3 regions of the Frankia alni ACN14a genome follow, and region 3 is predicted to be linked to each of the others. Evidence: predicted binding sites of a transcription regulator. Region 3 holds the regulator's gene; each other region holds the start of a gene.
What was found. Region 3 encodes LexA, which represses DNA repair genes until DNA is damaged. Its sites were predicted from a motif close to CGAACNNNNGTTCG; they were not measured.
Positions count from the first base shown of each region.

Region 1: a site for LexA is predicted at 1,529-1,542, ahead of FRAAL_RS01400 (HNH endonuclease signature motif containing protein). Genes of this name have one in related genera too.
Region 2: a site for LexA is predicted at 1,719-1,732, ahead of FRAAL_RS14900 (HNH endonuclease signature motif containing protein). Genes of this name have one in related genera too.

Region 1 covers NC_008278.1:338,225-341,500, forward strand. Annotated here, with positions in the region: gene FRAAL_RS01400 (HNH endonuclease signature motif containing protein) at 1-1,496, opposite strand, end outside; gene FRAAL_RS01405 (alpha/beta hydrolase domain-containing protein) at 2,246-3,276, shown strand, end outside.
Region 2 covers NC_008278.1:3,697,344-3,700,619, reverse strand. Annotated here, with positions in the region: gene FRAAL_RS14905 (acyl-CoA dehydrogenase family protein) at 1-91, shown strand, start outside; gene FRAAL_RS14900 (HNH endonuclease signature motif containing protein) at 235-1,686, opposite strand; gene FRAAL_RS14895 (CaiB/BaiF CoA transferase family protein) at 2,695-3,276, opposite strand, start outside.
Region 3 covers NC_008278.1:6,174,189-6,177,464, reverse strand. Annotated here, with positions in the region: gene hflX (GTPase HflX) at 1-1,228, shown strand, start outside; gene lexA (transcriptional repressor LexA) at 1,452-2,213, opposite strand; gene FRAAL_RS24825 (LysM peptidoglycan-binding domain-containing protein) at 2,735-3,040, shown strand.

The DNA.
Region 1 (3,276 bases), 1.7 Mb from region 3:
TAGGGGTTTCGGCGGGGTGTCTGGGTGGGGTCGACCCAGACGGGCGGGAGGAACTCCGGTCGGCGGTCCGCGCCAAGCCGGACGGTCCAGCCGTGGTGGTGGAGGAAACGGTGGTGCCAACCGCAGACGAGCACGAGGTTGTCCAGGCAGGTGGTTCCGTCGTCGGTCCAGTGCCGGATGTGGTGCGCCTGGCACCAGCTCGGCGGCCTGCTGCAACCGGGAAACGCGCAGCAACGGTCGCGAGCGACCAGGGCGCGGCGCAGGTCGGCCGGGACGGTGCGCTGCGTCCGGCCGACGTCGAGGGGAACGCTGTCCGCATTGAGCACGATGCGGCTGACTTCGGCATCGCAGGACAGCCGGCGTAGCACGGAGCGTGGTAGCGGCTGGCCCCAGCTCGTGGCCGCGGCAGGCCCGCCCCGGCCGACCAGCGTCGCCCAGGGGACGGTGACGGTCAGGTGGGGGCGCACACCGCCGGAGACGGGTACCGATGAGGCGTCGAGGGCGCGGTGCAGAAGCTCGACGAGAGCGTCGCCTCGGCGGCGGGCGGGGCTGCGGGGATCGGGGGTGCCGTCGACGGCGGGGCTGGGGGCGGCGAGGCTGTCGAGGGCGGTGCGCAGAAGAGCGGCGCCCTCGGCGTCAAGTTCGCCGGTGATCCGGGTCATCCCGTCGGCCAGGTCGGTGATCGACAGGTGGCGGCGCGACGTCGGATCGTCGCCGTCAGCACCACCGCCCGCGTTGCCCCCGCCGGCGTCGCCACCGCCGGGATTGTGATCACCTCCGTCGTCGTCGTCGCTGCTGCCGCCCTCGTCGCTGTTGCTGTCGTCGGCGGGGTCGGGGCTGTCGCCACCGGGGCTGGTGTCGACGTCGGTGAGCCGCTCGCGGATGTGGCGGCCGAGGAGGGCGAGATCGGCGGGATCGAAGGTGTCCGCGCAGCGGAGCAGGAGTGCTTCGGCTTCACGCCGCCTGGTGAGGTCCGCCCCGCGGGGGAGGGCGCGCAGCGCCGCGTGGATCGCGAAGGCCTGGTCGATGCTGATGGTGCCGGCGGTCAGGGCGGTGCCGGTGGCGGTGAGATCGCCGTCGACTGCCAGGGCGAGACCGAGCAGCCGCTGGGCCTCGCCGGGGCGGATCCGCAGCCGGGCGCGGAGTAACGCGGCCGTGCTGGTGGCACCCTCGCGTTGGGCGCTGCCGCGGCCGTGCAGCTCATTGATCAACCCCAGACGCAGCGCGGCGAGCCGGGCCAGCAACGCCGAGCAGTCCAGCACCGCGCTGTCCAGGTCGCCATCGGACAGGGACCAGCCGGGCATGTCCACCGCCTGTCCGACCAGCTCGTCGAGCTCGGACAGCGCTGTAAGCAGCCGTGGACAACCCCTCGGGTCGAGGCCGAAGGTGGGAGCCGGGCCGGCGTCGGATTCAGGATCGGAAGTGGCAGTGAGTCCGGGGGCGGGGACTGGGGTGGGAGCGGTGTCGCGGCCGGGGCTGGGGCCGTGCGTGTTCATGAGTCGACGGTAGATCCGCAGCCGCCAGATGTCGAACGTATGTTCGTCTCCGTGAGCGATGTGGGGCAGCGGCCTGCCGCAGGCCGCCAGCTCGGCCACATCCTCAAGGCTGCGACTGCCGGCGAGGAGGAAGGTGGAGGGTGAGGCCGTGCCCAGCACATTCGTCGCGCCGGGTACGGCCGCTGCGACTGTCGGCGAAGAACGAGGCCGGACGTCAGGAGCCGGGCCGGGCGGCGAGGGGCGGCCGGATGTCGCGGGGCCGAGGTGACGGTTGAGGGCGGGGCTCGGCTGGTGGTGGGGTGACGGTTGAGGGCGGGGGCGCATCCGGTGGCGAAGCGATCGGTCCGTGGTCGGTGGGGTCCGCGCAATCGTCGGTAATGTGGGCATGAATTTCCGACACTCGGCGGATAACCGTCGGAGTGGCGAGGGTGAAGGTGCACGGCCTACAGGGCCCGACCAAAAGGAACGTCCTTGTCAAGACGAGTGTTACCCCATGGTGGGGTGACGTCCACGGTCGATCTCCCGTAGCGTCGGGTTCACAGCATCGTGAATGAGTGATTCCAGGAAAGCCCCGAAAGGTGTTCCGGTGGAATGCCTGACCTTTACGGTGGCGTTCCGGCGGCGGCCCCGGTCGTGTGCACGGTCGGGGCCACGTGAGGCGATCGCTCGCGAAGCCACCGATGCTGACATGTGCCGCGGCTCGGTGAGGCAGGTCGGGTCGGGGCGTACCTCCCACAAAGGACGTGACCATGACAGTGATGGCCAGGTGGCGGACCCGCCGCCGACGGATCGCGACGACAACGGTGGCCGCGCTGCTGACCGTGACCGCCGCCGGGGTGGCCCAGCTCGCGACCGACTCGGCCGCCCAGGCCGCCACCCCCTCGGCAGCCAGCCCCACCGTGACCGGGCCCGTCACCGGCGGTAAGGGCGTCCCCGTGGTGGGAGCCACCGCCTTCGACTTAGGCAAGGTCGGGTACCGGCAGTCCGAGTACTTCCTCGCCGGCTCCGCGACCGCCTACCAGGCGTCGGGCACGCTGGGGTCGGACGGCAAGTGGACCGTGACCCCGGCCGCCACGGCGCCTTACACGACCCGGATCGTGGTCAACCGCCCGGCCGACGCGAAGAAGTTCAACGGCACCGTCGTCGTGGAATGGCTCAACGTCTCCGCCGGCTACGACGGAGCCCCGGACTGGACCGCCGCGCACAACCAGCTCATCCGGGACGGCTACGCCTGGGTCGGGGTGTCCGCGCAGGCGGTCGGGCTCAACGCCACCAAGAACGCCGACCCGGACCGCTACCAGGCGCTGTCCCACCCCGGTGACAGCTACTCGTACGACATCTTCTCCCAGACCGGTCAGGCAGTGCGGAAGTCGGCCGCAACGGTCCTCGGAGGGCTGAAGCCGAAGAAGGTGCTCGGCGACGGTGAGTCGCAGTCGGCCTTCCGGCTGACGACCTACGTCAACGCCATCCACCCGCTCGTCAACGTCTACGACGGGTACCTGCTGCACAGCCGCGCCGGCACCGCGAGCGCGCTGTCCCAGGCCCCGGAGCGTCCCGACATCGCCGCGCCGGCCGTCGTCCGGATCCGACCCGATCTCGCCGTCCCGGTCCTGACCTTCCAGACGGAGACGGACCTGCCGACCGGCCTGCTCGGCTACGTCGACGCCCGCCAGGACGACACCAACCGGTTCCGCCTGTGGGAGGTTGCGGGGACCGCCCACGCCGACGCCTACACCATCGGCATCGGGGCTACGGACGTCGGCGACGGGCAGGGCAGCGT
Region 2 (3,276 bases), 2.5 Mb from region 3:
CCCGCTGATGATCGTCGGCGAGGGAACCAACGAGATCCAGCGCAACGTCATCGCCCGTCAGCTCGTCCAGCGCCCCAACCCGCTGCGCTGACGGCAGAAACGCAGCGGAGGGCTCGCACCGTCGGCGAGCGTGCGGGGTCGCTCGGCACCACGATCCCGCACGCTCGCGACGGCCGGCAGTGCCCCGGCTGCCGCCGAGCTCCTGGGAACTGAGTGGACTGCGCGTGTCGATCGTCATCCGGCGGCGATGCCGTAGATCAGGTCGTGCGGATGACGTGAGTAGGGGTTTCGGCGAGGGGTGCGGCTGGCGTCGATCCAGGCCGGAGGCAGGAATTCGGGGCGTCGGTCGGGCCCGAGCCGAACGGTCCAACCCTGGTGGTGGATGACCCGGTGGTGATGGCCACAGAGGAGCACGCAGTTGTCCAGCGAGGTGTGGCCCCCGACGATCCAGTGTCGAATGTGATGCGCCTCGGTCCAGCTCGCCGGACGATCGCACGTCGGAAAGGCGCAGCCGTTGTCGCGGGCGACCAGCGCGCGGCGGATGTCCGCGGTGACGGTGCGCTGGGTTCGACCAACATCGAGGGGGACACCGGCGGGGTCGAGGATGATGCGGCTGACCGATGCGTCACAGGCCAGGCGACGTAGGACCTCGCGGGGCAGGGGCTGCCCCCAGCCAGTCGTCGCCGGCACGCCGGATCGACCGACCATTGTCGACCAGGGGATCGTCACGGTCAGATGCGGGCGAACACCGCCACCCACAGGCAGCATGGCGGCGTCGAGTGTGCGGGTGACCAGGTCGACGAGGGCATCGGCGCGCCGGCGGGCGGGGCTACGCGGGTCGAGCGCACCGTCGACGGCCGGGCGCGGCGCCGCGAGGGGGTCCAGCGCGATGCGGAGCAGGGCTGCCGCTTCAGGGTCGAGCTCGCCGCTGATTCGAGTCATGCCGCCCGGCAACTCGGAGATCGACAATCTTCGCCGCCCCGCTGGGTCCTCCCCTCCCGCAGCGGCAGCATCGTCGGGGCCACTGGACTGACCATCGCCCCCGCCGTCACTGCCACCCTCGCCGTCGCCGGGCTCGCCGCGAGCAGAGTCGTCATCCTCGCTGCCACCGGCCGGAGCCGGGTCGAGAGTATCGTCGCCGGAGTGGGCGTCAGCCCAGGCCAGGGTCTCGCGGAGGTGGCGGGCCAGGCGAGCCAGGGCGGTCGGGTCGAACTCGTCCGCCTGACGCAGGAGAAACGCTTCAGCCCGTCGCCGCACGTCCACGGTGACCGTGGTCGGTAGCGAGCGCATGCCCGCCACAATCACCTGCGCCTGCTCGACGCTGATCTCCCCCGCTCCCAGCCGCTTACCCGTCGCCGCCAAGGGACCGTCTACGGCCACCGCAACATCGACCAGACGGCTGGCATCCGCCGCGCGGACCCGCAGACGTTCGCGCAGCAAGGCGACGGTGTCGCAGGCGCCAGCACGCCGCGCCAACCCACGGCCGTGCACCTCGGCGACAATCTGAAGACGAAAGGCCGCCAGCCGCGTCAAAGCCACTGAACAAGCCAGCAGCAATTCCAGCAGACCCGCGTCGGACAGCGACCACACCGGACCGTCGACCATTGCATCTATCCGCGCGGACATCGCCGTCGATTCATCGGCCAGCGCATGAAGCCGGCTCGGAGACTCCGGATTCGAGACCATGCGAGAAGCCTAGACGAGCACCAGCCGGATGTCGAACACATGTTCGGATGCGTAATCATCTTGAGGAATGTTCGCGCCGAGGACCGGCGTGGTGACACAACCTAGACGGACACCTAGACGGGCTCGTGTAGCCTGCCTGCCGGACCGGCGTGCGGCTCCTCCGGCCCGGCGGGATCCCCGGCAACCGGCCTGGACCCGACCGGCTCGGGAGAGGGGGAACCCCATGCACTGAGCCGTGATCGCGGAGGGCTGCGAGCTGGCGCGACCCGCCGAATGGTGCGATCCTCAACGACGGTGCGGACCCGTCATCGTGGTCACGGCGCCTGGGTATGGACGTCCTGGCGGCCACGCAGACCGCATGCCGGCCGGAGCAGGAGTGTCGCTCGTCGTCGCCACCGCTTGATTTTCAAGGTAATTCTGCTAAGGGCGACAGAGTCGATGCCGTCGGACTTGACGAAGCGGGCGTGAGCGTGCTGCGATATCCCAGGGACGCCGCCCGAAAGCGCACTCGCAGTGAACAACTCCCCGCGACAGGAACGTCTCCAATTCCCAGTGATGCGGGGAGGCCCCGTCGACGAAAAGAGCACCTCCACCCACGGAAGGAAAGGGCTACGCCACCCCGGGAGATCGTGAGGCGGAATTAGCCATGGACCAGACGACCACAACGGCAAGTATCCGTACCAAGGCCGAGTTCGACGCAGGCGGCCCTGCTCATACCCAGGCACCACTACGATGCCGCCTGCGCGGGGCCTCCCTACGGGCTGCAGGAGACGCCAGCGACGCATCTCGCCGGTGGTACCAGCGCTGTCGGGTCACGGACGGCGCCGAAGGGCCACCGAGTCCGTCTCGGACTACATCAGCGGGCAGCGTGACGAGTCAGACCGCGCTGACTCAGCCGTGGACTGCGTCATGACGGCGTTGATGGGTCCCTGCCCGGCGCATGCGTTCACAGGTGCGGCTCGCCGAGCGACTCACGACGGCACCGGCGGGTCAGACGGCGAGGGCGGGTCAGACGGCACCGGCGGCGCGCAGACGAGCCGTGTCGGCAGGGTCGTAACCGAGCTCGGCGAGCAGGGCGTCGGTGTGCTCGCCGACGGCGGGCACGGGGCCCATCACCGGGTCCACCCCGCTGATGCGGACGGGCGGGCGTACCGCGCGCAACGGGCCGACCGGCGAGTCCACCTCCCGCCAGCGGTCGCCCACGTCGAGCTGGGGGTGGGCGAGCAGGTCGCCGATGGTGTTGATCCGGCCGTTGGCGATGCCCGCCTCGTTCAGCCGGGCGAGGGTCTGCTCGGTGCTGACCTCGGCCAGGGCCGCCTCGACGTCGGCGGTCAGCGCATCGCGGTGGCGGACGCGGCCCGCGTTCGTCGTGTAGCGGGGGTCGGCCAGCAGCTCGGGCCGGCGGAGCACCTCCTCGCAGAACCGCCGCCACTCCCGCTCGTTCTGCACGCCGAGCTGCACGCTGCCGCCGTCGCCGGTCCGGAAGCCGCCGTAGGGGGCGATGGAGGCGTGGCTGGTGCCGGTGCGGGCCGGGGGGACACCGGTGTACATGGCGTAGTACATCGGCTGAGCCATCCACTCGGTGAGCGA
Region 3 (3,276 bases):
GTGGACGTCGGGTTCGCTGCGGTCGGCCGAGGCCTCCATGGCGGAGCTCGCCGCCCTCGCGACCACGGCGGGTTCGGTCGTGCTCGACGCGCTCGTGCAGCGTCGCGACCGGCCGGACGCGTCGACCTATGTCGGGTCCGGCAAGGCCCGCGAACTCGCCGAGGTCGTCGCCGCGACCGGCGCGGACACGGTGATCTGCGACGGCGAGCTCACCCCGGGCCAGCTGCGCCAGCTCGAGGAGGTCGTCAAGGTCAAGGTCATCGACCGGACGGCGCTCATCCTCGACATCTTCGCCCAGCACGCGACGTCCCGGGAGGGCAAGGCTCAGGTCGAGCTCGCCCAGCTCCAGTACATGCTGCCCCGCCTGCGTGGCTGGGGTGAGTCGATGTCCCGCGCTGCGGCCAGCGGCGGCGGACGTGCCCCCATCGGGACCCGTGGACCCGGCGAGACGAAGATCGAGACGGACCGCCGGCGACTGCGCGCCCGGATGGCACGCCTGCGCCGGGAGCTCGCCGGGATGGCGACCGTGCGGGAGACGAAGCGGTCGGCTCGCCGGCGCGGCGAGGTGCCCGCGGTGGCGATCGCCGGCTACACCAACGCCGGCAAGTCATCGCTGCTCAACCGTCTCACCGGCGCCGGCGTCCTCGTCGAGGACGCGCTGTTCGCCACGCTGGACCCGACCGTGCGGCGCGCGACCCTGCCGGACGGCCGGGCGTTCACCCTCACCGACACGGTCGGCTTCGTCCGGCACCTGCCGCACCAGATCGTCGAGGCGTTCCGCTCGACCCTGGAGGAGGTCGCCGACGCGGACCTCATCCTGCACGTCGTCGACGGCTCCGCTCCCGACCCGGCCGCCCAGATCTCCGCGGTGCGCGAGGTGCTCAACGACATCGACGCGGGCAACGTTGCCGAGTTGATTGTCGTGAACAAGGTTGACGCCACCGAGCCGACCGTCCTCGCCGGCCTGCGCCAGCTCGCGCCCGACGCTGTCTTCGTCTCGGCGCGCACGGGGGAGGGGTTGACCGCGCTCGTCGACGCCCTGTGCGCCCGGGTTCCCCACCCCGACGTGGAGATGAAGGTCCTCGTCCCCTACACGCGGGGCGATCTCGTCTCACGGGTGCACGCCCACGGCGAGGTGCTCGAGTTGGAGCACACCGCGGACGGCACCCGCCTGCTCGCGAGGGTGTCCCCGTCGCTCGCCGCGGAACTGCACGCCTTCCAGCCCTGATCCCAGCCCTGACCTGCCCTCAGCCCTGACCCATTCCCCCAGCCCTGGCCCGTCAGCCCTGTTCCCTCGGGACCGAGGCTGTCGGGACCGGGGCTGTCGGGACCGGGGCTGTCGGGACCGGCATTGACCCGCCGCCGACGGGCACGGCACGGCCGGTGGCACCTGTCCCGCGGTTCGTGGCAGCCGAACCGGCCGGCCGCCTCGCGCGGCCGGCCGTCCACGGTCAGATCCGGCGCAGCACGGCGACGATCCGCCCGAGGATCGTCGCCTCCTCGCCGGGGATGTCGCTGAACGTCGGATTCTCCGGGTGCAGCCAGATCTTCCCGTCGCGGACCCGTAGGCGCTTGACCGTCGCCTCGCCGTCGATCATCGCGGCGACGATCTCACCGTTGTCCGCGACCGGCTGCTGGCGCACCACCACCCAGTCGCCGTCACAGATCGCTGCATTGATCATCGACTCGCCGACGACCCGGAGCAGGAACAGAGTGCCCTCGCCGACGATCTCCTTCGGCAGGGGAAAGACGTCCTCGATCGCCTGCTCGGCCAGGATCGGCCCGCCGGCGGCGATCCGCCCGAGGACCGGCACGTAGGCCGCGGACCCCTCGCCGCCCACCCCGGCCGGCGCCGCCGCGGCGCCCGGGAACGTCGACACGACAGCCGCCGCGCCGGAATCGGCCTTGCGCCGTGGCCGGTCGGGGCTGAGCACCTCCATGGCCCGCGGACGGTTCGGGTCCCGGCGCAGGTAGCCCTTCTCCTCCAGCACCTTGAGCTGATGCGCCACGCTGCTCGTGCTGGTCAGCCCCACCGCCTCCCCGATCTCCCGCACGCTGGGCGGGTACCCGCGCCGTTCCACCTCGGCCCGGATGACCTCGAGCACCTTGCGCTGCCGGGGGGTCAGGCCGGCTGCGTCCGCGGGGTTTTCGGGAAAGGCCCGCACGTTGCCGCGGGCCCCGCCCCGGCGTGTACCCCTGCCTTGGCTGGTCATCGCCTACCGCTCTCCTCGTCGCCTACTCCGTCGCCGGTTGGTCGCCGCGCGGCCGCGCGCCGGACGTGCGCGCGGCTGACGGCCTCGCCCGGCGAGACCGGCACCCCCCACGGCACCCGGCTGTCCGCGACCGGGGGAAACCGCCCGGTGCAAACCTGATCGTCTCGACGGTAACCGCCCGGTCGCGGAATCTCAAACGTCTGTTCGAGCGTGTCCCTTTTCCTGGCGGGTCTCCGGTGCGACAATCGATCAGGAGTTCGATCGAACGGGAGTTCGTGGCGTCCGCGACCTGGTTCGGGGTGCCTGGGGAGGAAGCCGTGCACAGCGCGCACACCACGCAGGTGGTCGATCTGGCGGCTGCCCGGGAACGGGCGGCGCGCCGGGCCGGGAGATGGCCGGCGGGCGGTCCGGCGCGGGTGCGAGTGGCCCGGCCGGCCGCCGGGGTCGGTGCCGGGAGGCCGGTTCCGGGGGCGTGCCTGTCTCGTTCACCGGTTTCTCGCTCGCCGGTCTCTCGGTCGGCGGTGCGCCGTGGCGCCGGCGAGCCGCTGCCGCCGCTGCGGCTGACCCGCCGCGGCCGGGTTGTCGTGGTCGCCGTCGTCGCGCTGGCCCTCGCCGCGGTGCTGGTGGGCGTCCTGCCGCGCGCCTCGATCGCGTGGTCCGGCGAGCCGCCGCGGGGTCACCTGGTGCTCGCCGGAGAGACGCTGTGGGAGATCGCCGTTGCGCTCGACCCCGACGCCGACACCCGTGTCGTCGTGGATCGGCTGATGCGGATCAACCATCTCCCCTCGGTCGAGCTCACCCCCGGCCAGTTCCTGGTGCTGGGCTGACCCGCCGGTCGGGCGGTCCACTCCGCCACCGTCTGATCCCGGCCGGCGCTCGGCGGCTCGTCGCCGTGACGGGCCGGTCTCCGGCGGCAGCGGGCGGGTGAGGCGCCCTCGCGCAGGGTTGTCGCGCCCCCGCGGGCTGATGTCCCGGTGTGACACGCGGGGGGGCCGGTGTCCCCATCACTGGGGTTGTGCGCTAGGTTGGACACAACATCTGGTGCTTACGAGGGCGTAAGTCA